4 regions of the Photorhabdus machadonis genome follow, and region 1 is predicted to be linked to each of the others. Evidence: predicted binding sites of a transcription regulator. Region 1 holds the regulator's gene; each other region holds the start of a gene.
The links. Region 1 encodes Fur, which represses iron uptake genes when iron is present. Its sites were predicted from a motif close to ATAATAATGAGAACNACTATCAA; they were not measured.
Positions count from the first base shown of each region.

Region 1 (7,620 bases):
TTCTGATCCTTGATGAAGCCACCTCAGCATTGGACTATGAATCCGAAGCGGCGATCATGGCAAATATGGATGAAATATGCCGTAACAGAACAGTTATTAGCATTGCTCACAGGCTCAATACGATCCGCCACGCGGATAAAATTTGTGTGTTAGATCAGGGGCAAATTGTCGAATTTGGCTCACATGACCCATTGCTCCAGCAAGGCGGCTTATACGCTCATTTGTGGCATCAACAAGTTGGCGAAACTAAATGACTACCCGCTTAACTCTTAACCAGAATTGAATAAATTTTGACTGAAATTGTATCTAGTCTTACTTATTTGTTCTAAAAAATAACTCTATGTAATTAAATTATTTATAATTATTATAATAAGTTATTAACATGTTAGATAATAAAATATCTTTACACATCTTAATTTTTAAGTTGGAGAATTTTATGGACAGGAATCCAGTTTCTTTAAGCGCTTTAGCATTTTCAGGAGGACCTCTGACTTCTATTACCGGCCCGATAGAAATTTTAACCATTGCCGCTCATTTAGCCGGAGCACCGGTGCCGGAAATCAATATTGTCACACAGGATAATCAGGATGCTATCGGACTAGGCGGTGTTCGGCTAAAACCCAATAAACTCATAGGAGAAATTAGACAAACAGATATTGTCCTGGTGGGTTCAGTTGGGGTCCCTTATTACGATGTCGATCTTTGTACCCAAGAAACCTTAGATTGGCTCCAGATGATGGGAGAAAGAAATATTCCTATCGTCGCCATTTGTTCAGGTTCTTTTGTACTGGCTAAAGCTAATTTACTCAATAACCGCAAAGCCACCACACACTGGTTATTTACCAAATTATTCAAGGACATGTTTCCACAAGTACGGTTACATTCAGAAATAAAAGTCACCAGCGATAACAATATTTTTTGTACTTCCGGCACCTATGAATACAATGATGTGATGATGCATATTATTGAACAAATATATGGTCAAAATACCAGAGAAACTTGTAGCCAACTTATATTTGGTGACATAGAAGGCGCCCCTCCACATACTCTGGCAAGTTTTGTACCATACCGCCAGCACTCAGATACCTTAATCCACAAACTACAGGATTGGATGCATTCTGCCCCATCAGACATATTATCAGTCGGCGATCTGGCAAATAAAATTCATTTGTGTGAAAGGCAGATGAAGCGACGCTTTAAAACAGCCACCGGTCAAACACCAATCCAATATATCCAGCAAATCCGGTTATCCCTGGCAAAATACTGCTTAGAAAAATCGAATAAGACCATAGAAGAAATCAGTCATGAAGTTGGCTATGAAGACACCCGCTATTTCAGAGAATTATTTAAGAAATCTAATGGGTTAACACCCATCGAGTACCGCAGAAAATACCAGTACCGTTAAAGTCGGAACACAATGGACATCCTTTACGAATAAACAGTGACACCGCTTTTTATCTTTGTCAGACAGTAGCGATACACAGGAAGCTGGGGTATCATGGCGTGCTATATTTTATGGTATACGCCCTTTAGTAATTGAATTTATGGCAAAAGAACAAATGGATCGCACCACTCTGGATTTGTTCGCAAATGAACGCAGACCGGGGCGCCCAAAAACCAACCCACTTTCCAGGGATGAACAGCTCAGAGTCAATAAACGTAACCAGCTTCGCCGTGATAAGGTGCGTGGTCTGCGTCGTGTGGAATTGAAAATAAATGCTGACGCAGTCGATGCACTAAACTTTCTTGCACAACAACGCAATATCAGCCGCAGTGAACTCATTGAGCAAATTTTGCTGGCTCAGTTAGCAGAAAGCGATATCACTGCTTGATAACATTGAAAGTACGAAATCACACAAATTTGACAGAATTGTCCCTGCTGTTTGGTCAGAATAGGATTTTGTTTTTTTAATAATACAATCAGAATTTTTCTGCTGATTTTGACATTTTATACGTATATCTCAAACAGAAATACACAAATAAAACAAGAGGTTATATCATTTTATGGCAATTATAGGTATATTCTTTGGCAGCGATACTGGCAACACAGAAAATATTGCCAAAAAAATCCAGAAAATTCTGGGTTCCGACGTTGCTGAAGTCCACGATATTGCCAAGAGCAGTAAAGAAGATATCGAACAGTTCGATATTCTGCTGCTCGGCATCCCTACCTGGTACTACGGAGAAGCTCAGTGTGACTGGGATGATTTTTTCCCTACTCTGGAAGAGATCGATTTTGACGGGAAGCTGGTTGCCCTTTTCGGTTGCGGCGATCAAGAAGATTACGCGGAATATTTCTGTGATGCGATGGGAACTATCCGTGACATTATTGAACCCCGTGGCGCAATTATTGTTGGTCACTGGTCAACAGCGGGTTATCACTTTGAAGAATCAAAAGGTCTGGCTGATGATGATCATTTTATTGGGCTGGCTATTGATGAAGACCGCCAACCAGAATTAACCGAAGAACGCGTTAATTCTTGGACTAAGCAGATCTACGAAGAGATGAGTCTGGCGGAAATTATTGCCGGATAGGAATTTACCCCAATAGGCGTATATTGGTGCAGGCCATTTCTTATCAATAGTGAATACGCGGTAGGTGAGTAGCCATTCGCTTTTGTCAACACACTGCTCACATCCGCTCTTTTACTACAAAGAATGGCGAAAAGATAGCCTAAACATTATAAATAGTAAGGTTATTCCTGCGTCTTACAAATGATTATTCTGGCAAAATGTGTAATGATAGTTAAGGTTAACGTGGTTTTCATTTTCATTAGCCATACCTATAATCATAATCTGATAACTAACCGGTACTTTTTGAAGTATCGCTAAGTTCACTTTACTGAGTAACAGGACTGAATCCGCATGACCGACAACAATAAGGCATTAAAAGATGCTGGGCTTAAAGTGACACTTCCTCGACTGAAAATACTGGAAGTGTTACAGGATCCTGAATACCACCACGTCAGTGCGGAAGATCTCTACAAAAAACTGATTGATAACGGTGAAGAGATTGGCCTCGCTACTGTCTACCGCGTGTTGAATCAGTTTGATGACGCCGGCATTGTCACCCGTCATAATTTTGAAGGTGGCAAATCGGTTTTTGAACTCACTCAACAACACCACCACGACCATTTGATCTGTCTGGACTGCGGTAAAGTCATTGAATTCAGAGACAAACAGATCGAAAAACGCCAGAAGAATATCGCTGAACGTTATGGGATTAAACTCTCAAACCACAGTCTTTATTTATATGGTCATTGCTCGGCAGGTAATTGCCGCGAAGACAATAGTGTACATGACGAGAAGTAATTCATTCCTGAGCCGATAATTTTTTATCCATAGCCATAGATAGAAAGGGACCCATCAGGGTAATGCCAGTCACTCAAGGTGACTGGTTCCCAGAACATAGTGACTTATCGTTTTACCGCCTTTAACGTAAGTGCAGGCGCCGCGTTGTGGCAATACAACACAGCGTTCTGAAAGGAACCCTGATGGGTTCCTTTCTTGATGAGACAAAATCATGCCTTTACATGATCAATCCGGCTGTAACGTTGACCATCCGGACTGACAGAACGGATCAACACATCACCTTTCACTTTCGGACGTTTATCATTGTCATAAATCTTCCAGCTACTACCGCCATCAGTTGAATACTGAATAACCAACCCTGGCAAAGCAATATTGGCTTTCAGAACACCGCGTTTTACCTTAGCCCCCGGAACCGGTAAACGGTAAGCAATTCCTGCTCTATCCAGTTTGACAAGCTCACGCTGCCCTATCAGGTTAGCGAGAACCGGGTCCAATCACGATTCAGTGCATCTATATCAACTTTATTCGTTTCTCCTCCCTTATATTCCTAGCCTGGAACATTCATCAGGAAGGTCATAACGAGCCATAACATGTTTTTCCCGAAAGTCAGAGCCAAATGATTATCCTATCTCAATCTATTACGGGACACAGCCTAGTACTACAGCCGTACTTACTTTTTTCAACAGAAAAGACACTCATAGAAAAGCTTAATTCATGCGGTTTCTCAGAGTTGTGAGCATCAAGGAAAATGCAACTTTCTGGTATCTACGGCTGTAGTACTAAGTATAGAAGGAAGTGAAGTAAACCTATGCTTAACAAAAGAAGAGGAAGATGAAACTATAAATTCAATTCATTATTTAAAATCATTCGAAAGTTTTGTGAATAGGTGAATAATGCAAATAGGAACCAATTGGTCTGGAAATAGAGAACTAAAAGTTCTAAAAGTTCTAAAAGTTCTAAAAGTTCTAAAAGTTCTAAAAGTTCTAAAAGTTCTAAAAGTTCTAAAAGTTCTAAAAGTTCTAAAAGTTCTAAAAGTTCTAAAAGTTCTAAAAGTTCTAAAAGTTCTAAAAGTTCTAAAAGTTCTAAAAGTTCTAAAAGTTCTAAAAGTTCTAAAAGTTCTAAAAGTTCTAAAAGTTCTAAAAGAGATAATATCACTGAAAAAGGTCGACTTCATAGAGATATTAATAGATAACTTTTTACAGTGCTCTCCTGACTCAATACTTGACATAAGCAAAGGATTACCGATAGCGTTTCATATCATGAACTCTAAATATATGCACAGAAGCAAACAAGATTTGGAGAGCATAGGGAAAATCATAAGGCTACTCCAAAAAGAACTAGACCCCATATATATATCTGATCATGTTGGTATTTTTTATCATAATAGCTATCCTTTACCAACAATGAGTGAAGTAGATTACTCTTCTGAAAAAGATAAATACTTCGATTCAGTAAGCCTTTGGCAAGATATAATTGGCGAAAAAATTTATTTAGAAAACTTCCCTTCAATACTTGATGAAAACGCTAGGCTACAACCAGATTTCTTTAAAGAAATGACAAAAAAATGCGGCAATGGATTTTTGTTTGATATATCAAATGCTGTAATTGCACAAGAAAACACGGGAACCCCATTTAAAGAATGGCTTGATATAGAAATAAACCATCTTCACATTGGTGGTTATGCAGAAACATCATTACGTCCTGGTTTCTTAGTTGACACTCATGCACATAGAATATCTAATCTTTCATTAGAGTATTTTAATAAATTAGAAACAGAGAGTAAGGGCAACCTTACATCACTATCTGTTGAAAGAGATGATAATTTTGTATTAGGAGACTGGATTAATGACATCGAATTATGCAGACAATAGAAATTGTTACTCTTATGTTGTAACTGGAGAGTCCGCATCAGAACTACCAAAAAACAAATCAGACTCTCTATCTAAGCTCATGATCTATAATATAACTAGTATATTAAACAATCCTCTGAGCAGATCTAAAGCTGAAGTTTCTTTTGAAGAAGCAGAGGAATTTATACGTTGGGCAAACAAGAGGAAATATCATCTCGACTGGAGAATATTTGCATACTTTTTATCTTTCAGACATGAAAATAAAAAAAACCTTACAGATGAAATGATTAATGATTTATTAATCTTCTCAGCAAGCCAATGGACTTATTTTGATAAAAGCGACAAAGAAGAGGTAATAATATACTCCAAAATTAAAGAAGGATATAAGTTTATAGCAAAAAAGTCAAAAAAAGCGTCAATTGCGAGAAAATTATACATAGCCAAGATTGATATTATGGATGATGGATCTCATGATAGAAGAAAAGAAATTATATATATTTGACAAGGGTATTATATTGCCATCGATAACAATGTTTAAGAGTAGAATGCTAAACATGGCAATGCAACTCATTATTACCGCACTAATATATCAATTGTCTGCAAACAATGCTGGATTTTTTTTACTATCATCACAGTTGGTTCAGATATTTGTTGTTGCCTCATGTACCTTTTTCATAGGCATTAATATAAAATCAGACATTAAAAATAAAAACTACACTTACGAAAACTACACTTGGCTTTTAATAACAGCGACGATAATAGGTTTATTAATAACTCTAATATCTGGGATATCAATACATTATTACAGTGACCATGCAGTAACAAAAAGAACAGCATTGATACTATCAATCGGCATTATACCATTATGTATATATTCTGTTAACTGTGCAATTCTAGAGTCTACAAAACAAGAAAGGCACATGGTAAAAGTCAACTTATTCAGTATATTAACAAATTTATTCGCCTTGATTGCATTATACTTATTTACTGGTGATTTAATATTTTCTATTGCTCTTGCTATCAGTATTTCAAGAGTATATATGGCCATCTCATCTTCAATCCCATTAATAAAATTTATAAAATGGAAAAAAGTTGACTTGCCTTACATTAAGGATATTGTGAATATAGGAATAAACGAAGCTTTGACATCTACATCATTAGTAATATTGATGTCTATTTTAATAAGGTTTGTCTCAACATTAATTTCAAACATAGAATTATCAAAATTATTTGTTTACATGGGGATTATGAATTACCTATTTGTCACGGGCTTTTCTGCTGTTATTTCATTGGCTTCAAATTACAGAAATGGTGAGAACAATTTTTTAAATATCGCGATAGGTACCAACTTATTTTACCTTATTATCTTTTCAGCCGCCTCACCATTAATTAGTTTGATGGTATTCAACACGCTAACAGAAACAATAAACATAATAATTTGTGCATTAGTTATATTCTTTGACTTGACTTCTGTATCTATTATTAACAGAATAAGGAGCAAATCACCAAACTCAAAATCTGTATATCTTAAAGTAATTCCTATTATTACCGTTCTTGTGGTCACCTCTACATTAATTAGTCCAACATCATTCGAGATCTTATTGACTTTTGTATGCAGTAATATATTGTATACGCTAATTTCATTAATATGGTATCTGCTATGGAAAAAGAAATCTTTGTTTTTAGAGAAGTTAACGTAGAAGACGCAAATAATCTCATTGTTTTTTTTAACGATTTGGATAACACATCGGAATTTATGTTGCTTGAGCCGGAAGAAAGAAAAATAAGTATTGAAGAACAAGCAGATATAATAAAAGGATTCGGAAAAGACAGGCAAATGTTAATATGTGAAGATAGCAAAAACATTGTTGGATTTATTGTTGTATCTAGAGGGGTGTTCAATAGAAACAGGCATCTGGGTTCTATTGTTCTTGGCGTAAAAAAAGAATATAGAAATAAAGGCATAGCGAGGACCCTACTCGACAAAGCACAAGATTGGTCACGGAAAAATGGAGTTAATAGACTTGAGTTAACCGTTGCAATAAAAAATACATTGGCAATAAAGCTGTATTTGTCATCAGGTTTTATTTTTTCTGGCATCAGAACTAGCTCACTATTTATAAATGGTGAACTGACAGATGAATACTATATGACTAAAGGACTATCTGAACAGTGAGAAATTCCTGTGTAAATAGTATTTTCAGATCGTCGGGGGACGCCTACATTCGATGGGAGTCAACAGCGTTCTGAAAGGAACCCTAATGGGTTCCTTTTTGATGAGACAAAATCATGCCCTTACATGATCAATCCGGCTGTAACGTTGACCATCCGGACTGACAGAACGGATCAACACATTACCTTTCACTCTTGGACGTTTATGGTTGTTATAAACTTCCCAATTACGACCACCATCCGTCGAATACTGGATTACTAACCCAGGCAGAGCAACATTAGCCCG
Region 1 covers NZ_CP199761.1:4,023,331-4,030,950, forward strand. The annotation lists gene ACUN2T_RS19080 (type I secretion system permease/ATPase) at 1-254, shown strand, start outside; gene ACUN2T_RS19085 (GlxA family transcriptional regulator) at 437-1,405, shown strand; gene ybfE (LexA regulated protein) at 1,545-1,832, shown strand; gene fldA (flavodoxin FldA) at 2,005-2,535, shown strand; gene fur (ferric iron uptake transcriptional regulator) at 2,866-3,312, shown strand; partial or broken gene ACUN2T_RS19105 (chitobiase/beta-hexosaminidase C-terminal domain-containing protein) at 3,522-3,859, opposite strand; gene ACUN2T_RS19110 (hypothetical protein) at 4,150-4,467, opposite strand; gene ACUN2T_RS19115 (multinuclear nonheme iron-dependent oxidase) at 4,497-5,183, shown strand; gene ACUN2T_RS19120 (hypothetical protein) at 5,158-5,664, shown strand; gene ACUN2T_RS19125 (hypothetical protein) at 5,633-6,862, shown strand; gene ACUN2T_RS19130 (GNAT family N-acetyltransferase) at 6,823-7,338, shown strand; gene ACUN2T_RS19135 (beta-N-acetylhexosaminidase) at 7,450-7,620, opposite strand, start outside.

Region 2 (7,620 bases), 1.5 Mb from region 1:
TGTTCAAGCATAGCGGCAATCATCTGTACGGACGCACAAAGCTGGCGGCTCAACAGCGTGGCATCTGCCCGTCCATTTAGAGCGACTGCGTTCCTTACTTGTAACAGGCTAATCATTTTTAATTCCTAGTGACAGTTTCCACTGGAGCAGTGGCAGCTATTTCCCGGGTTGTTGATTAACTTCATGGTCACGCGGCTGCGCGCCCGACGCAGGAAGCAGAACACCAGTGCGTTAAAGAGAACGACGGTCAGAATGATGATCAGGCTGCTTTGTGGATGCTGTGAGAAAGTCACCATCTGGTAGAACAGGGCTGAAATTGAATAAGCCACATTCAGTCCCCACAGAATGGAGAATGTCATCCAACCACGGCTTGTTTCACGCGCGATCGCGCCCATCACAGAAACACAAGGCACATATAACAGAACAAAGATCAGATAACTGTAAGCTGAAATAGCGGAGCCAAATTTTGTACTCATGATTCCCATAGAACCGCTATCCATCTCTCCGTCGCCTTTACTGGCTTCAATTGGGTTGGAGAGTACGCTCAAAGTGAAGGTGTCTTTCAGGCTTTCCCAGGTCTCACCAGCAGCATCTTTCAGTTCACCAAGCAGGCTGAACCCATCTGCATCAAATGGCTTATTTGTAATGCTTTCTGCGGTGTACAAGGTATTCAGTGTCCCGACAACCACTTCTTTTGCCATCGCACCGGTTATCAGTCCCACGGCGGCCTGCCAGTTATCTTCATGAACGCCAATTGGCTGTAGCAGTGGTGTAATAACTTTGCTGACCGAAGCCAGTGCTGATTCGTTGATGCTATCCACGGCTTTACCGGAGAAGGAGAAGCTGTTGAGTGCACCGATAAACATACTGGCGATAACAATGACTTTACCTGCACGGATAACAAAACCTTTCAGGCGTTGCCATGTTTGCAACAGCAGGGTTTTCAGATGTGGAATATGGTAAACCGGTAGCTCCATCACAAATGGTGAGGCTTCACCACGCATAATGGTGTATTTCAGCATCAGGCCAGTCAGGATAGCCACCACAATACCCAATATATAAAGGGAAAAAACTACGGTTGCACCATTTTTGCCAAAGAATGCAGCGGCAAAAACGGCAAAGATGGCCAGCCGTGCACCACAAGACATAAAGGGTGCCATCATAATCGTGATCAGGCGCTCACGCGGTGCATCCAGGGTTCTCGCACCCATAATTGAGGGTACGTTACAACCGAAGCCAACGATCAATGGGACAAAAGATTTGCCCGGTAGCCCCAGAACCTGCATCAGACGATCCATAACAAATGCCGCTCGTGCCATATAACCGGAGTCCTCAAGGAAAGAGAGGAACAAATACATCATACCGATTTGTGGTACCAGTGGCAGAACCGTGTTGATACCGCCGCCAATACCTTGCGCGAGAAAAATAGTCAGCCCTTCAGGAAAATGTAATGTATGACCAAGCCATTGAACGCCATGAATGAAAACAGCGATAGAACCTGCGTCGAAAATAGGCTGCAATGCACCACCGATATTAATCGCGAGTACGAACATTAAATACATCACAGCCAGAAAAATGGGCACACCCAACCAGCGATTGAGGATGATGTTATCAATTGCTTGGGTGAGTTTGTTTGGCATGGCTTTTTGGCTGTCGATCACGACCATGCATAATGTGTTGATGCTTTGATAGCGTGCATCGGCAATAACCAGTTCCGGTTCTTCGTATTGTTGTTGTTGCAGGCGTTCCTTGGATTCGGCCAGCGTTAATGTCGTAAGGCCGGAACGCTCCAGGCTGTAAATGTCCCCTTCAAGTATCTGAAGGGCTAACCAGCGGCGTTGTTGAGCATTAAAATCGTCTGAAATTGTACCAGATAGCTGATCAACTTCTTGCAACAAGCAATCAGGGTAGCGAATCAGTGACTGCGCAGAATTCTGTTTATGGCGGTCAATTGCTTGTTTTAGTTCATTGAGTCCGGTTGCGCGGGTTGAAACCATTGGAATGACTGGACAGCCAAGGTGCTTCTCCAATTCCGCAATATTGATTTGAATATGCTGGCTTTTAGCGATATCCAGCATATTCAGCGCAACAATGCATGGAATGCCTAATTCCAACAGTTGTAATGTTAGATAGAGATTTCGCTCAAGGTTAGAAGCGTCTACGACGTTAATTAGCATGTCAGCATCACCGCTCAGGATGTAGTGGCAGGCTATCTGCTCATCGAGTGATGTTTGTTCAGAAATCGTAGTCAGAGAGTAGGTTCCCGGCAGGTCAACCAGCTCAATTTTATGGTCTTCAGTGGTAAAACGGCCAACTTTGCGTTCTACCGTGACGCCTGCCCAGTTGCCTACACGTTGACGGGCACCAGTAAGTTGGTTAAATAATGTCGTTTTGCCGGCATTGGGGTTGCCGATTAAGCCAATAGTGAGTGCTTTCATGTTCTTGGTGCCAGATTAGGAGTAACAGTTTTATTGCTTGCAGTGGATTATGCATTGCATTGGACGTTGTCTAATGTGAGAAATTCCAAGTCTTTTTTTCTCAGAATCAGGTTAACTCTACGGGTCTCAATTTGTATCGGATCGCCTAAAGGCGCTAAACGGACAACATGAAAAGAGGAACCGGGCAACATGCCTAATGACAGCAATTTTTGCCGGTAAGCTGGGCTGATCTTGGGAGAAAAGCCAATAATCTTGTAACTGTGGTCTGGAAGAAGTTGCATATAACCTTCCGGGATGCGTGATAAGTAAAATAATCTCGAGAACCAGAGTCGTACTTAATATTATGTAAAGTACGATTTTTATCCTATGCATGTTAATTGCAAATAAGAATAATAACCAACATTAATTTCAATGTTGATCGTATTTTCAATAATTAATGTTCAATAAGTAACCGAGGTTGACAGGGGCAAGTGCATTTGGATTTTGTCTGACAGCCGAGATGAGATATGCACTGCCAGAGCAGTGCATATTGTTTGCGATGATAAGATTATCAGCGTTTTTTTCCGAATGCGGCGGCCAGTGCGTCACTCATGGCACTGTTTCCGGCTGGCGTTGAAGCGCGCGGAGGAGTTCGGTTTTTGTCATTGCGTTCAGGGCGGCGCTCAGTTTGAGGATGACTACTGCGGCGTGAGTGGGCTTCTCCCGGTTGTTCATCAAGCCGCATGGTCAGAGCGATACGCTTACGGTTCAGGTCAACTTCCAGCACTTTGATTTTGACGATATCGCCTGCTTTTACCACGGTGTGAGGATCTTCCACAAAGCGATCTGACAGCGAAGAGATATGCACCAGGCCATCTTGATGAACACCGATGTCGACAAATGCGCCGAAGTTAGTCACGTTAGTGACCGCACCTTCCAGTACCATCCCCGGACTCAGGTCATTCATCGTTTCCACCCCGTCAGCGAAGGTCGCGGTTTTAAACTCTGGGCGTGGGTCACGGCCAGGTTTTTCCAGCTCTTTCAGAATATCGGTGACGGTTGGAACACCAAATTGTTCGGTGGTGAAATCCTGAGGTTGCAATCCACGCAGTGAAGCAGGATTACCCATCAATTCCTGGAGTTTCTGTTCAGTGGCCGCCAAAATTTTTTCAACTACTGGATAAGCTTCCGGGTGAACAGTCGATGCATCCAGCGGGTTATCACCGTGATTGATACGCAGGAAGCCGGCACACTGTTCAAACGCTTTTGGCCCAAGGCGGCTGACTTTCAGTAATTGTGCGCGGTTATTGAAGCGGCCATTCTCATCGCGCCAATTTATGATGTTCTGGGCAATCATACGGGTCAGCCCGGCAACTCGGGTCAATAGAGGAACAGACGCGGTATTCAGATCCACGCCTACGGCGTTTACACAATCCTCAACTACTGCGTCCAGTTTTTTGGCAAGTTGGGTCTGGCTGACATCATGTTGATATTGACCTACGCCGATAGATTTCGGATCGATTTTCACTAATTCAGCCAGTGGATCTTGCAGGCGGCGAGCGATAGAGACTGCACCGCGCAGTGAAACGTCCAGGCCAGGAAATTCCTGTGCTGCCAGTTCTGATGCAGAATAAACAGATGCGCCCGCCTCGCTGACAATCACTTTTTGGCCTTTTATCTCCGGGAACTGTTTCTGGACATCGGCGAAGAAACGTTCTGTTTCGCGGGAAGCGGTACCGTTACCGATAGCGACCAGTTCCACCTGATGTTTGATACACAACGCGGCCACGCTTGCGGCGGCTTTGGCGGTTTGCCCGGTGTGCGGATAGATAGTGTCTGTGGCGATCAGTTTGCCAGTTGCATCAATGACGGCAACTTTAACACCGGTACGCAGACCGGGATCGAGCCCCATTGTTGCGCGCATACCTGCTGGTGCGGCCATCAACAGATCTTGCAGGTTACGGGCGAATACCTTGATAGCTTCATCTTCTGCTTTTTCACGTAACGTGCTCATCAATTCTGTTTCAAGATGCAGCAATACTTTGACACGCCAGGTCCAGTTTACGACGGCTTTGCGCCAGCTATCCGCCGGTGCATTGTTCAGGCGCAGATTAAGATGTTGGGTAATAATCTGTTCGCAGTAGCTCTCTTTGGGGGATTCATCAAACTGGGGATCAGCATTCAGAGAAAGTTGCAGCATGCCTTCATTACGACCACGGAACATGGCTAATGCGCGGTGAGAGGGGACCTGTGCGATAGGTTCATGGTAATCAAAATAGTCGCGGAATTTAGCACCTGCTTCTTCTTTTCCTGTGGCGACTTTGGCGACCAGATGGGCATTTTTCCATAAATAGTCACGAACTTTTGCCAATAATGCCGCATCTTCAGCGAAACGCTCCATCAGGATATAACGAGCGCCATCCAGAGCGGCTTTAGTATCGGCTATACCTTTATCGACATTAACAAAGATGGCGGCAACCTGCTCCGGTTCCTGTTGTGGATCTTGCCACAGAGAGCTTGCCAGAGGTTCAAGACCTGCTTCAATAGCGATTTGCCCACGGGTACGACGTTTCGGCTTGTATGGCAGATAAAGATCTTCTAGTTCTGTTTTGCTCTGGGTGCCATTAATTGCTTCGGCCAGTTCTGGTGTCAGCTTGCCTTGCTCGTCAATGGATTTAAGAATGGTTTGTCGGCGGTCTGACAGTTCACGCAGATAACCAAGGCGACTCTCAAGTTGGCGAAGTTGGGTGTCATCCAGACCGCCGGTGGCTTCTTTACGATATCGTGCAATAAAGGGGACAGTATTCCCTTCATCAAGCAGACTCATGGCTGAAAGGACTTGTTGTGGCTGGGCCTGTAGCTCACTGGCAATAATTCGGCTTAAAGATTCATTCATGTTGTGTTTTCTTCTGGTGGATAGGCTTCAAATATTCACAAAAACCCCTTTATACGTTCTGAGAGGAACAATTTCCAGTTCATGTCTGATCTTATTCTGACGGGTTACGATATAATTCAATGAATTTATTGTCGGCTACACTATAGCAACTGCGATTAAATCAAATTTTTTCATTAGATTTTTCGTGTAAAAAATTAGCTACATTCCCTGCGAAAGTGAGTTTGCTCCGGGCTTTTAAAACAGGAATATTGATGGAAAAGGCCGTGCTGGTATGTGAATCAGGCTGTTACCTCAACTGTAGCGCAATGGAACCGATTATTGTTACTTGCCCCGTTTCTGGCATTGGTGAGCATTTAGGGGGAAATAGTAAAGTTGCGGAATTTCTATATGCTGTTAATATAAAAATGGTTATTATATTTTAAATATGAAAGATGATATTGGTATATAATCAGAATAATTAACTGTTATTATTGAAAATAATGATTTATGAGACGTTTTCTGGATTTCTTTAATACTTTTGAATATATAGTTTTCTGTCGAAATTGGATTTTTTTAGAAGTTGGGTATAAATGACAAAGGATTTAAGGTTGATAAAATTAAACTGACTAAATAAATTTAAAATAATTCTGTGTTCAAAGTAATGTGATTGTTAATTAAGGTCAGAAGACTGCGTGGTCTTCTGACCTTATTAATGATATCCAGGCGAATAGCTACCCCAGGACAATGTAGACAGGAGTTTACTTATTGTATCTTTAATCTGATAGGTTTGTTTTTTTGCCATAAATGGCTCAGGATTTAACCTATCGTGCTAATGTTTCACTATGAATCAAACTGGAGTCATAATATCAATTAGTTTAAGTGGTATATTTCCGATTTCATGTACCTTGCTATTTGCTTTGGTCGGCGCAGTAGCGATACGTATTAAAATTTAAATGACATTGCCGCAAAAACCATTCCACCACTTCCTGCCCATCCCATACAGAATTGCTCTTTTTCCAATACACCTTGGTGAACAGCATCAATGATTCCAAAAGGAATAGATGCAGTAACAATGTTACCTGTTTTATGTCCAACATGATGCATTTTGTTATCAACATCGATCGACTGTCCAAATTCGTGCCACATTTTTGGTGAACCCGTGTGAATAAAGATCTTGTGAATATCATTCTTGGAAACTTGGTGCTTATTAAATACCCCTATTGTTCCTTCCCGGCCATATTCATGTAGTAGAGCTGCATATGAATTAAACCGACATTGTCCACCAAGAGGTGAAATGCGTTCAACATCAGAATCGTTACAGAACAGTTCCCAGTTTGGCAAGGAAATGGTAGATAGATCACCTAAATCTGGTCTGTTGATATAAGAAAACTTGAAATTATCCGGTGATTCATTACTCAATATGGTAACAGTTGTTGCTTCGCCTATCGTAAAACTTGGAAATTTATAAGCTAACTCGGATGAAGAAGACAAAGAAAAGTTCTCTGGGAAGATAGGCCCACCATCGGACATACCAAACTCCATATTAACAATAGCAGCATGGCGTATTTCACCCGCCTTCATTTTACTATTGATAATATCCATCGCTGTCACCCAGCCGTTACAGGCGTCTATGACATCGTAATTCCTGCAATTGAGTCCCAGCGCTTTTGCGATAAAAGTACTATTGGCCGGCTCAGTGAAGCCACGAGTGACACTGGGATAGATCAACAAATCGATTTCTGCTTTGCTTATATTAGCTTGTGCTAAAGCGCGATCGAATGTTGCTTCCATGAGTTGCATGGGTTTTTCACCCTCAGCTAGCCAATATCGGGTTTCTATACCACTTTTATTGAGTAATTTTCCGATTGATTTTAAGGTCTTGGATAAATCTCCTTGAAAGGTTTCTTTTGAATGTTGCTCAACTAAATTAACAATTTCCTCATTTGTAACAAGCCGTGATGGAAGTGATCCTGCTATGCCTGCTATTTTCATTACCGCATCCTCTAGATAAATATCTTAAAAATTCTGTTTTGCTAGTATTTTAGTAAAAAATGAAATTTAGTTTCTACTCTGTACAATACAGAGTTATATTAAAAATAATTAGAAATTATATTTTCACGAAATATAAACAAAGGGGTTACATATCAGTAAAGTTTATTGTGAATTTAATTTTTCTCCGTTGAGATAATTTGATTGCTTATATTTCTAACATAAGTCCGGCTCAAATCAAGGGTCGAATATTATTTTTTATTTCTTTATGTTCAGACTGTGTAAACTTTAAAATACATTCCGTATTTGTGATTTTTTATTTATATGCGTGATTATTAT
Region 2 covers NZ_CP199761.1:187,586-195,205, forward strand. The annotation lists gene ACUN2T_RS00960 (FeoC-like transcriptional regulator) at 1-116, opposite strand, end outside; gene feoB (Fe(2+) transporter permease subunit FeoB) at 126-2,438, opposite strand; gene feoA (ferrous iron transporter A) at 2,486-2,719, opposite strand; gene ACUN2T_RS00975 (Tex family protein) at 2,989-5,313, opposite strand; gene ACUN2T_RS00980 (hypothetical protein) at 5,565-5,735, shown strand; gene ACUN2T_RS00985 (3-oxoacyl-[acyl-carrier-protein] synthase III C-terminal domain-containing protein) at 6,235-7,284, opposite strand.
Region 2: the regulator Fur is predicted to act here: its motif matches at 2,761-2,783, upstream of feoA (ferrous iron transporter A).

Region 3 (7,620 bases), 1.1 Mb from region 1:
AAGAATCTTTACTTATCTATGTATTGGCGTCTTGAACAAGGACCAGCTGCGGCAATCGGATTGAGTCTGGTTGTCGGTATTGTTATTGCTGAAGTATTGCATCGATTTGGCGCTGATAGAATTAGGGTAAAATGGCCAAATGATTTATATCTTGATGACAAGAAGCTAGCAGGAATATTAGTCGAATTAATGGGAAAAACTGGGGATGCTGCTCAGGTTGTGATCGGTGCAGGTATAAATATTGCGATGGATCATAAGGACGAAGAATCTATTAATCAGCAATGGGTTAATTTGCAGCAGGCTGGAATTAAAATTGATCGTAATAAATTGGCTGTAGAAATAATACTTGATCTGAGGAAAGCGCTGATGCAGTTTGAAAATGAAGGCTTATCTTCATTTATTTCCCGGTGGTTTGAGTTAGATAATTTTATGGATAGACCAGTAAAATTAATTATTGGTAGTCAGGAAGTTTATGGCATAGCCAGAGGTATTAATCAGCAAGGTGCTTTATTACTCGATCAGGATGGTGTCATAACTCCATATATCGGTGGTGAGATTTCTTTGAGAGGTTGTTAAGAACAACCGGAAGAGAGATATCTTCCGGGTTCGGAAACTATTTTTACTTACGTAACCTTACGCTTTCAATAGTGTGATTAGTGCCTTTTGTCATGATTAGGCTTGCTCGTTCTCGCGTTGGTAGAATATTTTGTTGCAAGTTTAAGCCATTGATCTCTTGCCAGATATCAGATGCAATGTTTATGGCCTCTTCTTCTGATAATTTGGAATAACTGTGGAAATAAGAATCTGGATCTGAAAAGGCACCCTGACGAAATTTTAGGAACCGACTGATATACCAACTTTGGAGTAATTTTTCTGGTGCGTCGACGTAGATAGAGAAGTCGACAAAATCAGAGACAAATACATGGTGTGGGTCATGGGGATAATCCATACCGCTTTGTAATACATTCAGACCTTCCAGAATCAAAATATCTGGTTGTTCAATGAACTTTTGTTCATTTGGTACGATATCATAGGTAAGATGAGAGTAAACTGGTGCAGATACTTGCTCGGACCCTGATTTTATATCAGATACAAATTTCACTAGGCAATGCATATCATATGATTGTGGAAAACCTTTCTTTTTCATCAATCCACGTTCATTTAGTACGCTGTTAGAATGTAGAAAGCCATCTGTAGTAATTAATTCTACACTTCTGTGTTCAGGCCAACGACTTAGTAGTGCTTGCAATAGACGTGCGGTAGTACTTTTGCCAACAGCAACACTGCCAGCAATGCCTATGACATAAGGGACCTTTTGTCCATCAGTGCCTAGAAATTGTTCGAGCACTGCTTGGCGACGTAAATTTGAGCTAATATAAAAATTAAGTAAGCGAGATAAAGGAAGGTAAATTTCAACAACTTCTTCTAAAGAAATTTCTTCATTTATCCCTTTTAAATCAATTAGTTCTTCTTTTGTTAATGTCAGTGGAACTGAATCACGTAAGGTTGCCCATTGTTCACGATTGAATTGCAAATATGGAGTAGCCAAAAAAGGTTCTTTTTTATTCATAAACCAACATCTGCCTGTTTGTGCAGGTTGGACAGATTGTAATAAACAACCTGTACCCGACAAAAAATAAATCGCATCATATCGACTGAGGAGCGACAGGCGTAGGCTTTTTTATATTTTTGGCGATTTTTTTTGATAAGAAATGCAGAATTGTAAAAAATTGAGTTACTTTGCTTACTGCTAGCTTAGGTTGTTTGTTTAATGATGGGAATTTAACTGACGGCAAATGAAGTATTTTATCGAGTTTTATAGAGGATTATAATCAGTTCCACAATAGTTATAGATAATTTTTTGTTTGTTATTTGGACTGAATCTATTGAAAAAAGCAGCTGATCAGATAGAATTGAGTGTTTTATGACCGAATGATCAGATTGAGGCAATTTTTTTGTTGCATAGAGTGTTCACACTGCCTAGAATGCGCAGCACTTGATGCCGGCATAGCTCAGTTGGTAGAGCAACTGACTTGTAATCAGTAGGTCCCGAGTTCGACTCTTGGTGCCGGCACCATTAAAAATTTGGATAGGGTGGGGTTCCCGAGCGGCCAAAGGGAGCAGACTGTAAATCTGCCGTCACAGACTTCGAAGGTTCGAATCCTTCCCCCACCACCAAACAATCAGATTTAGTCTTGAGTGTCCTGCTTGAGTAGTTACTCCAAGCGAAGCACATTGAGATACAATGTACAGCTGATTAAAATCAGGTAGCCGGGTTCAATGCGGGCATCGTATAATGGCTATTACCTCAGCCTTCCAAGCTGATGATGCGGGTTCGATTCCCGCTGCCCGCTCCAAAATGTGCTGATATAGCTCAGTTGGTAGAGCACACCCTTGGTAAGGGTGAGGCCGGCAGTTCGAATCTGCCTATCAGCACCATTTCCTTATGTTCTTGTCTCTTGGTTTTCTTCCTGTAAGCAATATTCAACAAGCAATAGCTTGGTTGATGTGGTGAAGCCACCGATTCCGTGTCTTAGAGGGACAATCTAATGTCTAAAGAAAAGTTTGAACGTAAAAAACCGCACGTTAACGTTGGTACTATCGGCCACGTTGACCATGGTAAAACTACCCTGACTGCTGCCATCACTACTGTATTGGCTAAAACCTACGGTGGTAACGCTCGCGCATTCGACCAGATCGATAACGCGCCAGAAGAAAAAGCGCGTGGTATCACCATCTCTACTTCTCACGTAGAATACGATACGCCAAGCCGTCACTATGCGCATGTTGACTGCCCAGGCCACGCCGACTATGTGAAAAACATGATCACCGGTGCTGCCCAGATGGACGGCGCGATCCTGGTAGTTGCAGCAACTGATGGTCCAATGCCACAAACTCGTGAGCACATCCTGTTAGGCCGTCAGGTAGGCGTTCCTTACATCATCGTGTTCCTGAACAAATGTGACATGGTAGACGACGAAGAGCTGCTGGAACTGGTTGAGATGGAAGTGCGTGAGCTGCTGTCTCAGTACGACTTCCCAGGCGACGACACGCCAGTTATCCGTGGTTCTGCTCTGAAAGCACTGGAAGGTGAGGCAGAGTGGGAAGCCAAAATCATCGAACTGGCAGAGGCCCTGGATAGCTACATTCCAGAGCCAGAGCGTGCTATTGACCAGCCATTCCTGCTGCCAATCGAAGACGTATTCTCTATTTCAGGCCGTGGTACTGTCGTTACCGGTCGTGTAGAGCGCGGTATCGTTAAAGTGGGTGAAGAAGTTGAAATCGTGGGGATTAAAGACACCACGAAAACAACTTGTACCGGCGTAGAAATGTTCCGCAAACTGCTGGACGAAGGCCGTGCGGGTGAGAACGTGGGTGTTCTGCTGCGTGGTACCAAACGTGACGAAATCGAACGTGGTCAGGTATTGGCAAAACCCGGTTCAATCAAGCCACACACCACTTTCGAATCAGAAGTTTATATTCTGAGCAAAGACGAAGGCGGCCGTCATACTCCGTTCTTCAAAGGCTACCGTCCACAGTTCTACTTCCGTACAACTGACGTAACCGGGACTATCGAACTGCCAGAAGGCGTGGAAATGGTGATGCCAGGTGATAACATTCAGATGATCGTTACCCTGATTGCACCAATCGCGATGGACCAGGGTCTGCGCTTCGCAATCCGTGAAGGTGGCCGTACAGTAGGTGCTGGTGTTGTTGCTAAAGTTATTGCTTAATAGCTGATCGTATATTTAGTCCTAGGGCAAGCTTGAACTCGGGTTTGCTTTAGAATAGACACCTGGTGTATTACATCAGGTGTCTGTCGGTTGATGTCTTCAAATATATCCTTTCCTTGAATTGCCTACATGAATCATCTTGGGGTACTTCTTCTAGTCTTAGTCTTTGGTTTTTGACTGTGACAGTTCGTAGTTTGTCTTTGGATATTATCCGCTTGTTCTACCAAGATACTCAGGGTACATCTGGACCTATCACCTATCATCCATTCGTCATTAAATATGTTAATGTTTGTTCTTATGCTAAGTCCTTCTCATACAACTAAACATGTGAATCCCGTAATATCGTAAAACAGATGATCCCTCTCCTTCCTTCTGACTATCAGTTCTCAGCTCTAGAGCAAGTTGTTGATGTAGGAAATAGTGTAGTTGCTGTGTCTTTAATATGTGGTTGGTTTAGCTAAATTTTATTTAGGATGGAATAAGTTTAATAAAGTTACCAGTAGTGATAAAAGTCTTATCCATCAGAATATTATGTGGATGAGTGAACCATTTCCATCGGATGAAGGTGAAAGAAAATTTGGAAGAGTTGGATCAGAAAATTAAAATACGAATGATTATTGAAATGATACTCATTATTATTTAATATAAGCTATAATATGTACCAGAGAGTGCTATTTATGTATGTTTGCCTATGTAATGCGGTGAGTGACAAAACAATACGTAACGCGGTGCGTCAGCATCATGTTCACTCTATTAGAGAACTAAAACGTATTGTGCCTGTGGGCCGTGATTGTGGTAAATGCATACGCCAAGCCAGAGAGCTAATTAATGAGGAAATTGCACAACTGCCTAAGATAGATAACGTTGCTTGATAAAAAATAAGGTAAGTTTATTACTACTCTGCTGAATAGGTACTACACTTTAAGTACTGGAAGCGGAGGAGTAGCTATGAAAGGTGATAAAAAAATAATTGCTCATTTGAACAAACTTCTTGGAAATGAGCTTGTTGCAATTAATCAGTATTTTCTGCACGCCCGGATGTTCAAAAACTGGGGCCTTACCCGCCTTAATGACAAGGAATATCATGAATCTATCGATGAAATGAAACATGCTGATAGATACATTGAACGTATCCTTTTTCTTGAGGGAATTCCTAATTTGCAGGATTTAGGAAAACTTAACATCGGAGAAGATATTGAAGAAATGCTCAAATCCGATTTGCAACTAGAATTGCAAGGAGCCAAGGATTTGAGAGAAGCGATCGCTTATGCTGATTCGATTCATGATTATGTTAGTCGTGATTTGATGATCGATATCTTAGATGAAGAAGAAGAGCATATTGATTGGCTGGAAACTCAGTTTGAATTAATTGAACGCATGGGGATTCAAAATTATACCCAGGTACAGATTCTTGAAGGAGAATAGTCCTAGAAAAATGCCCTATCTACTAAAGCTAGGGCATCTTATTCTACACTCATTTATTTCATTCCGAATAGATTTTCATCTGTATCTTGCTTTGCTAATTGATTTGCGTATAATACGCGGGCTTACTTTGAGTAAGCCTGATCTATTAGTCAGTAAATGTGCAGTGTTTTGCTTTTCTGCCATTTAAAAATACTCCCGATATGGGGGTTATATATTGAACGATTACACTCTCCCATCAATCGAAATGGGCACGAGGAGTAGTTATTTACGTTTATAAAATAGTTGGAGCTCTGGTCTCATGCAGAACCAAAGAATCCGTATCCGCCTGAAAGCATTTGATCATCGTTTGATAGATCAATCAACTGCGGAAATTGTCGAGACCGCTAAGCGCACTGGTGCGCAGGTTCGTGGTCCGATCCCGCTGCCGACTCGTAAAGAGCGTTTTACTGTTCTGATTTCTCCGCATGTTAATAAAGATGCGCGTGATCAGTACGAAATTCGCACTCATAAGCGTCTGGTTGACATCGTTGAGCCAACCGAGAAAACCGTTGATGCTCTGATGCGTCTGGATCTGGCTGCCGGTGTAGACGTGCAGATCAGCCTGGGTTAATCAGGTCATTGAACGATTGAGAGGTTGAAACAATGATTGGTTTAGTCGGTAAAAAAGTGGGTATGACTCGTATCTTCACAGAAGATGGAGTTTCAATCCCTGTAACAGTTATCGAAATTGAAGATAACCGTGTTACTCAGGTTAAAGATCTGGATAGCGACGGTTATCGTGCAATTCAGGTTACTACTGGTAGCAAAAAAGCTAACCGTGTAAACAAACCTGAAGCGGGTCATTTCGCTAAAGCTGGCGTTGAAGCTGGCCGTATCCTGCGTGAATTCCGTCTGTCTGAAGACGAAGAATATGCTGTAGGTCAAAGCATTAGCGTTGAAATTTTCGCTGACGTTAAGAAAGTCGACGTTACTGGTACATCTAAAGGTAAAGGTTTTGCTGGTACTGTTAAGCGCTGGAACTTCCGTACCCAAGATGCTAGCCACGGTAACTCTTTGTCTCACCGTGTTCCGGGTTCTATCGGTCAGAACCAAACTCCGGGCAAGGTATTTAAAGGCAAAAAAATGGCAGGCCAACTGGGTAATGAGCGTGTAACCGTTCAAAGCCTGGATGTAGTACGTGTTGACGCTGAGCGCAACCTGCTGCTGGTCAAAGGTGCTGTTCCAGGTGCAACTGGTGGCAACCTGATCGTAAAACCGGCTGTCAAGGCGTAACGTCAAGGAGATAGGAATGGAATTGGTAATGAAAGACGCGCAAGGCGCGCTGACTGTTTCCGAAACTACCTTCGGGCGTGATTTCAATGAAGCGCTTGTGCATCAAGTAGTCGTTGCTTACGCAGCTGGTGCACGTCAAGGTACTCGTGCTCAGAAAACCCGTGCTGAAGTTTCTGGTTCAGGTAAAAAACCATGGCGTCAGAAAGGCACTGGCCGTGCACGCTCTGGTTCTATTAAGAGCCCAATTTGGCGCTCTGGTGGTGTAACTTTCGCAGCTAAGCCACAGGACCACAGTCAAAAAGTTAATAAGAAAATGTACCGCGGTGCTCTGAAAAGCATCCTGTCTGAACTGGTACGTCAAGATCGTCTGATAGTTGTCGAGAGTTTTTCTGTAGAAGCCCCTAAAACTAAGCTTCTAGCTCAGAAACTGAAAGAGATGGCTCTGGAAGATGTGCTGATTATCACTAGTGAAGTTGATGAGAACTTGTTCTTAGCCGCTCGCAACCTGTACAAGGTTGACGTTCGTGATGCAGCTGGTATCGATCCAGTTAGTTTGATCGCCTTCGATAAAGTGGTTATGACTGCTGACGCTGTGAAGCAAGTTGAGGAGATGCTGGCATGATCCGTGAAGAACGTCTGCTGAAAGTACTGCGCGCGCCGCACGTATCTGAAAAAGCTTCTACAGCGATGGAAAAAAGCAATACCATCGTTCTCAAAGTTGCAAAAGACGCGACTAAAGCAGAAATTAAAGCTGCTGTGCAGAAATTGTTTGAAGTCGAAGTTGAAGGTGTTAACACTTTGCTGGTTAAAGGCAAAACTAAACGCCACGGTCAGCGTATTGGTCGTCGTAGCGACTGGAAAAAAGCTTATGTCACTCTGAAAGAAGGCCAGAATATGGACTTCATCGGTGGTGCAGAGTAAGTCGGAGGAGTAAAGAACAATGGCAATTGTTAAATGTAAACCTACGTCTCCGGGCCGTCGCCACGTTGTTAAAGTGGTTAACCCTGAGCTGCATAAGGGTAAGCCTTATGCTCCGTTGCTGGAAAAAAGCAGCAAAACCGGTGGTCGTAACAACAATGGCCGTATTACCACTCGTCACATCGGTGGTGGCCACAAACAGCACTATCGTTTGATTGACTTCAAGCGTAACAAAGATGGTATCCCTGCTGTAGTTGAGCGTTTGGAATAT
Region 3 covers NZ_CP199761.1:5,117,465-5,125,084, reverse strand. The annotation lists gene birA (bifunctional biotin--[acetyl-CoA-carboxylase] ligase/biotin operon repressor BirA) at 1-576, shown strand, start outside; gene coaA (type I pantothenate kinase) at 620-1,570, opposite strand; tRNA gene ACUN2T_RS24695 (tRNA-Thr) at 2,002-2,077, shown strand; tRNA gene ACUN2T_RS24690 (tRNA-Tyr) at 2,094-2,178, shown strand; tRNA gene ACUN2T_RS24685 (tRNA-Gly) at 2,283-2,357, shown strand; tRNA gene ACUN2T_RS24680 (tRNA-Thr) at 2,364-2,439, shown strand; gene tuf (elongation factor Tu) at 2,550-3,734, shown strand; gene bfd (bacterioferritin-associated ferredoxin) at 4,412-4,606, shown strand; gene bfr (bacterioferritin) at 4,683-5,159, shown strand; gene rpsJ (30S ribosomal protein S10) at 5,458-5,769, shown strand; gene rplC (50S ribosomal protein L3) at 5,802-6,431, shown strand; gene rplD (50S ribosomal protein L4) at 6,448-7,053, shown strand; gene rplW (50S ribosomal protein L23) at 7,050-7,352, shown strand; gene rplB (50S ribosomal protein L2) at 7,372-7,620, shown strand, end outside.
Region 3: the regulator Fur is predicted to act here: its motif matches at 4,351-4,373, upstream of bfd (bacterioferritin-associated ferredoxin).

Region 4 (7,620 bases), 2.5 Mb from region 1:
ACTAAATTTGCCGGGAACGAGTCAACAACCAAATCAGATAAATTCCGCCAACGAGTCCTGTCATAAGCCCAATAGGAACTGCTGATCGTAAAGGTAACAGCTGCGTAAGCAGATCCGCTGACAGTAAAAGACAAGCCCCCATTAGCGCCGCACTGACAACTGGCATATTTCTCGAACGGGTCAGGCGAACCACAAGTTGAGGGGCGGCCAAAGCAACAAAAGCAATCGGCCCTGAAGCACCAGTGGCAAGAGCCGCTAAAACCACAGCGCAAAATATCATAATAAGACGAACGCGTTCCACCCTGATACCGAGCTGACTGGCAATATCATCCCCCATCTCGATAATGGTCAGTTTCCTGGCCATAAAAAGAACCAAAGGTACCAGCAATACAACTCCTATTAAAACAGGAAAAACATGTACCCATGTACGGGCATTAAGTGATCCAACAAGCCATAAATTTGCCATCACAGCATTATCCAGATTACCTTTTACCAGTAATAAGCCGTTCAGGGCACTTAACACTGAGCCCACACCAATACCCATCAGGATAAGACGATATCCCCCTATTGCGCCGGATTTTAAAGATAACAAATACACTACCGCTGCAGTTAATACTCCTCCGGCAACAGCAGCAATCGCTACTTGCACTGCACTATTATCAAATAAAACTATCTGTATAATCGCCCCCGTCGCGGCACCGGTTGTAAGACCAATCACATCTGGAGAACCTAACGCATTTCGGGAAATAGACTGAAAAACCGCACCAGATACCCCCAGTGCCACACCAACAAAAATTGCGGTTAATACACGGGGCAAACGAATATCCATGATGATTTTTTCGCGGACAGAACCAGAACCCTGCCCAAAAAAAATAGTGATAATTTGTTCAATTGTGATATTGAATTTGCCGGTAGTCATGGAAAAAAGCGCTAATGCCATAATCAACAGCAATATGGCACAAATCACCATAAGATTTCTGGGAACAAAAACAAGAGACACTTTTCCTTGTCGCCAGACCTTACCGGAAATATTAACCTCGGTCTCACCATCATTCCGTCTGCTCATAATTGGACAATTTTCCATTTTCTGACCAAGAAAACAAAGAACGGCCCTCCGATTAGCGCCACCATAATGCCAACACTAATTTCCCCAGGATATCCTACGACTCGCCCTAGGCTATCAGCCGCTACCACCATAACGCCAGATATCAGCATAGAATAAGGAAGTACCCAACGATAATCAGGCCCTGCAATTAAACGGGCAAAATGAGGGGCGGTCAGGCCGATGAAACTAATGGGCCCCGCCGCTGCCGTGGCACCGCCAGATAACATAATGATAACCAGTGCAGATAGAATCCAAACTTTGGTTTGGTTAACACCCAGTGATTTTCCCAGATCATGACCAAGTGCTACCGTATCAAGAGACTTTGTCAGCATTAAAGCAATTATCACTCCGGAGGCCACCAGTATAGAGATAGGGAAAAGCACCTCATAACCTCGTCCTTGGAGTGAACCCACCACCCAGTGCCGAAATTGATTAAATACCTCATCTTCACTGTTTATGGTGATAATCTGGGTAACAGCAAGTAATACAACGGACAGTGCAGCGCCCGCCAATACCATTCTTACCGGGTTCAACCCATGCTGGATCCCCCCAAACAGATACACGCCACCACCTGCAATTGTTGCCCCTGCCAGACCAAACCACATATAGCCAACAACATCGGAAATGCCCAAAAAAGCAATTGCCGAGACAATGGAAACCGCTGCGCCAGCATTGACGCCCAGGATACCCGGATCAGCCAGTGGATTGCGAGTAAGCGCCTGCATAATGGCACCCGCAACACCCAATGAACAACCAACGATAATCGCCAGCAGAGTCCGGGGCACTCTCAGATAACGAACCAATAAATGTTCACTATTGGCAGGATTAAAAGCAGTGAATGCCTCCCAGGTAACTTTAATCGTGACAGGACGAGACCCAACAAAAAGGCTAAAAACTGAAAATGCCACAAGTAATAACCCGCAAATCAGCAACCCTTTTCGCTGAAATTTAAATTGCCGGTTATCGGATTGCACAACAGAATTAGCAACTGAAAAAATCAATTTTTTCATATCCAACTCAAACAATTGCTAAGTTATTTCGCTTTCTGCTTAATGCCAAACCGTTTAACAATGCTATCGGCAATTTCTTTTGCACTGTAATAATCAATTCGAAACGAATTCATCCCAAGACCATAAACCTGTCTTGTTTTGACTGAGGCCAAATTAGCGAGGACAGGATCCTTTAAGAATTCAGTCGCTCTGTGCTCTCCTGCACTTAAAAGAAATGTCGTGGGCGCGGTTAACTGGGTAATATTTTCATATTGTGCCCAAACAAAGTCCCCGGTTTTATTTGCATTATTATGCCAGGCAGGATCTGCCGACTCGATAGTAAACCCAAGCTGTGAAAGCAGCAAAGCATGTGGGCTTATACTCGTTGATATGGGGTTAATGGTGCCCGGCCCCGCATAGCTGATAATATTAACCTTACCTTCGGGAATCGCAATTTTTGTCCGGCACTCAGCAAGAAAATGATTAAAACCCGTAATTCTGGCCGCAACTTTATCTTCAAGCCCTGTCGCTTCGCCTAATTCAGTCGCCAAATCCTGCCATGTCTGTTTACCATAATCTAAGATAATCGTAGGCGCGATTTGTTTAAGTTGCTCTACCTGAGCATATGCGGAATCAGCGCCGCTCACAGAAACCACGATTAGATCGGGCGCGACAACATAAGCCATTTCCAGATCAATATTGCCGGCTGACCAGAGCTTTTCAATTTTCCGCTCTTGAGCAACGTTGTCCCATTGAGCGAAAAATTTCCCATTCGTGGCCGTTGCACTCGCAACCACAGGCGCGTCAATTGATAACAGTATTCCGGTTATCGAAACAGTGGTCGATAAAATACGCTGGGGTTTTGTCGGAATAGAGGTGATAGTGCCATCAGCATTTTTAAAATCTCTTGGCCAAGAAAGGTTTTCCGTCTGAGCTGCATTTTTCGCGTTTACAGCATAAACAGTCCCCCCAAATAGCGTGACCAGAGTAATTACCAAGCCATATACAAGGGTTAATATCGATTTCATTCTGGCATTCTCAGACAGTGATTGTGGATCTGCGATGCAGAAACCTCGCATACCCATTCAGATAATCCAAAGTGGACGTAATGTATCATTTTGTCTAATATCCGACAATGAGATTAATAATGATTATCATATACAATAACGCTGATCACGAAATACGTCACATTCTTGTTGTATCGCACAACAAATGTTTCATTTTCTCAGATATAAAACCAATTCAGATTTCAACCAGAAACAATCAACGAAAAATGGTGATCAAACAGGAGAATGAATGTCATGGGAATAAATAGGCGATTATGCGTTGGCTTGTTCAGACGGGAATATCGTAGCTTAACATTGTGTGAACACCTATCACAAACATAGAAGAAAGTTTTATCTGTTTTCTTATTTTTTATTCTATTTTCTATGATGAATTCATAAGGTTTACAATGATAAACATCGATCAAACTTCTAGCTGGATGCCATTGACGCAGGCACAACAATATTACTGGCACGAGTTCAGCCTGCATTCCGAAAAAGTTGTTTCGACTGTCGCTCACTATCTTGATATTCAGGGTAATGTCGATCAAGAAGCACTTTGCAAAGCAATAACGATGGGGATTAGTGAAACAGATGTGCTCTCTGTCCGTTTTAAACTCCTTGAAGAAGAACTGCATCCTTTACAACAACCGAATCAAGCCGCCACACCACAGTTAAAATTCATCGAGTTACAGACGCAACCCGATCCCTTCCACACCGCATTACAACTTATGCGAGCCGATGTGGAATCTCCGCTGAATTTATTAACTCAACTGCTATCCGCTCAGTGGCTATTTAAATTAAGCGAGTCTCATTATCTCTGGTACAACCGGGCTCATCATATTCTACTTGATGGATTTGGTATGGCGCTCATTGAACATCGTTGTGCGCATTTCTATTCGTACTGTCTTGGTAAAGCCAGTGCCGATGCTTCTTTTCACTCACTCAGCAGCTACCTTATTGAAGAACAAGAGTACTGTAACAGCGAGCAATATGAAAAGGATCGCTTATACTGGCAAAATTATCTTTCATCCGCGCACTTTCCAACCGTGGATATCGCCCGTGCCGACTATAGTACTAAACACCATTACACCAGTTGTGCGCTCTCCAGGAATATTGTTACAGGCTTAACACGTTTATCGGCTGATACAGCTATCGCCTGGCCTGATCTGTTAGTGGCGCTTTCAAGCATCTACCTGCTTCACTATTTCGCTGCACAGACACAAAATGGTGAATACTCAATGCCATTATGGCTACCCTATATGAATCGCCGAACCCGTTTCAGAACCAATACACCAGCATTAATGACGAATATTCTTCCCTTATTGATAAACACCAATCCGGATGAGACATTAGAGACCTTTTTGAGAAAGACAATCAACGCGCTTCATACTCAACGAACTCATGCCAGATATCGTATAGAACAGATCTGTTTAGATCATAAACTACCTCAAGATACCCGTTATTTATTTTCTCCACTCATCAATGTGTTACCTTTTGATTCTCCCAATTTTGTCGATTGCCAGGTTAAACGCCATATACTCACCAGCGGGCTCTATGATTGCTTTAGCTTTAACATTATCTATCGCGGGAAAGTAGATGCCGGAGAATTAATTATTGATATTGATGCTGATTCAACAATATTTGGCAAAGAAGAGGTTAAAAACCATCAGAAAAACCTGACTGATTTTCTACAAAAAGTGCTCACAGGCAATTCGCTTTTCCTGCCTATAAAAGCGCTTTATTCATAGAATAAAAAAATAACTTAATATATAAAGAACCGGAGTCTGACTCCGGTTCAGAGCACATGAGTCAGGTATTTCATTGATATAGTTAAAAATAGTCATCGTTAAAATTACTTTTTTATAAAAGAGGCTGATCAGATCGCTTTAATGATGATAAATTCCATAAAAATATTATCTAATGATCACAAAAATCATTAGATAATTAGTAACTACTCTACTGATAGACAAGCTGAGATTCTTATTTTTAACCCCTAAAACTTGGCAAACCATAATGTTAATCTAATAAAAAATAGCCCATAGGTTTATAATATTTTGGTGGAACATAAAGATCGTAGCCATTTTTTTTACAAAACAATCTTAACTCTATAACTGATCCAACAGAAAATTTCTCATAGATATCTTCGAAATGTTTTTCCACAGTACGGCATGAAATACCCATTTCGACTGCTATATCTTTATTACTGAGACCACAGCAAAACAGAAAAATAACCACCCACTCTTTCGATCTTAATATATTATTTGGCGGTTTAAGCTTAACAGGAGTAAACATATTGTATTTAATATAATGAGCCATTGCAAAATATTCTATTTCTCTTGCATGGGAAACGACACCAATACATTGATTATTTTCATCCATTAATGGGAATTTATTATAAAAATAAGATCTAAATCGCTTTCCTTCTCCAAAAGGGTAAATCCCTATAGATGAGATTCGCTGCATCTGTGTTAAAACCTTACGGTCGTGTTCTTCAAACAAATCCGCAAGATGATGAAACGGTGTCAATAATTCTTTTTCAGAATACCCAATAACGTCAAAATCTTTAGGGAGTTTGTTAACTTTAATAAATGCCCTGTTCACATAAATTAAACGGCATTCTCTATCTTTTACAAACCACAGTTCAGAGCTTCTATCCCACATATTTGTTAGCTGATGCGTAATTAAAGGAAAATTTTTGCATCTCGATTGATTCATATATAATCAGTCCTTAAAACATGATGTTTAATTAAATTATTTAATATATAAATGCATGTCCTTGCTGGTAATAATGATCCCAATTTATCATAAATAAAAAATAATTGAAAATACGGTATAATAGCAGGCAAAAATAAACATAATCGATAAGGATTACGCATTATATTACTTCTGCATCGGTCAATTAGGCACTCAAGATAAGATGACTTCATGTTAATACGATAGACAGAGTAACCAAAGAATACAGGACGCTAATATAATAAAAATTTTTCGGGAACATAGCGATCAAAATTATTGACTCGGCAGTATTCTTCTAATTGAAGATGGGAGTTAATGTTTATTTTATGATATATCCTGATCATATGGTTTTCAATTGCACTAGAGTTAAGATTCAATATTGTTCCAATCTGCTTGCTTGTGTATTTCTGTAAAAAAAAGAAAATAATATCCCACTCACGTTCAGTAAAAAAATCTGTCGGAGGTTGGAACAAAATGGATGGGGGGAGTTTATCATAATATTGGTACAGATAGGATAATGAATAGCCTTTGGCTTTCCATACATGAATAAGGAGCCCAATGCATTCATTTTTATCATCATAAATTGGAGATTTTTCCTGGAAATAAGATGACAGAATTTTTTCTTTCCCAAAAACATGAGTTTCAAGTGAGCATATCCTTTTATTTTTTTCCATCACTTTTTTATCATGTTCAATAAATTCTTTTGCAAACCCAGCGCCATCCCAGGGGAGTTCATCATCATAAAGCCCCTCAAAATCAAATGAATCTGAGAAATTCTTGAGAGACTTTAATGCTAAGTTACCGTAAATAAAACATGAAGAACTATCTTTTATTCCCCACGGTTCATTGCTTAATTCCATTGTGTTGATAATCTGAGACGATATCACATAGTTCTTCTTCATAAAAATCCACTATAAAGGGTTAAATAAACATTCTGCTTTCTGGGTGCACAAATCTTTCTGGTACATAGAGATCAAAATCATTAAGGCGACAATATTCCTCCAATTGATAACAGGAGTTAACGCCGATCTTTTTATATATCCGAAATATATGGGCTTCAACCGTGCGATAGGAAATATTCAATATCTTCCCGATTTGTTTACTGGTGTATTTATGCAAAGAGAGAAAAATAACATCCCATTCCCGTTGTGTAAATAAATCAGTTGGCGGCTGAAACATAATGGATGCAGGAAGTTTTCCATGATACAAACGAGTCAATGAAAAATCCTGGGCTTTCCATGCATGAAAAAGGAGCCCAATGCATTCATTTTTATCATCATATATTGGAAATTTTTCCAAAAAGTAAGATGACATAATTTTATCTTTCCCAAAAACATGAGTTTCAAGTGAACATATTCTTTTATTTTTTTCCATCACTTTTTTATCATGTGCAACAAATTCTTTTGCAAACTCAGCGCCATCCCAGGGGAGTTCATCATCATAAAGCCCCTCAAAATCAAATGAGTCTGAGAAATTCTTGAGAGACTTTAAGGCCAGATTACCATAAATGAAGCATGAATTTTTGTCTTTGATTCCCCAAGGATCATTATTTATACCCATAGTATTGACTATTTGCGATGAAATAGTTATCTGATTAGTGTCTTTCATAGTAAAATCCTATTGTACAGTTATGTTAGTGATAAATTTATAATCTGCTACTACCGATAGTAACAAACTTTTCAGGAACATAACGATCTAAGTTATTTTCTTTGCAGAAATCTTCCAGCAAGTTGAGCAGTTGATAGAA
Region 4 covers NZ_CP199761.1:1,572,150-1,579,769, reverse strand. The annotation lists gene ACUN2T_RS07925 (FecCD family ABC transporter permease) at 2-1,066, opposite strand; gene ACUN2T_RS07920 (FecCD family ABC transporter permease) at 1,063-2,115, opposite strand; gene fepB (Fe2+-enterobactin ABC transporter substrate-binding protein) at 2,139-3,179, opposite strand; gene ACUN2T_RS07910 (condensation domain-containing protein) at 3,548-4,888, shown strand; gene ACUN2T_RS07905 (helix-turn-helix transcriptional regulator) at 5,157-5,855, opposite strand; gene ACUN2T_RS07900 (LuxR C-terminal-related transcriptional regulator) at 6,107-6,775, opposite strand; gene ACUN2T_RS07895 (helix-turn-helix transcriptional regulator) at 6,795-7,481, opposite strand; partial or broken gene ACUN2T_RS07890 (PAS domain-containing protein) at 7,588-7,620, opposite strand, start outside.
Region 4: the regulator Fur is predicted to act here: its motif matches at 3,230-3,252, upstream of fepB (Fe2+-enterobactin ABC transporter substrate-binding protein).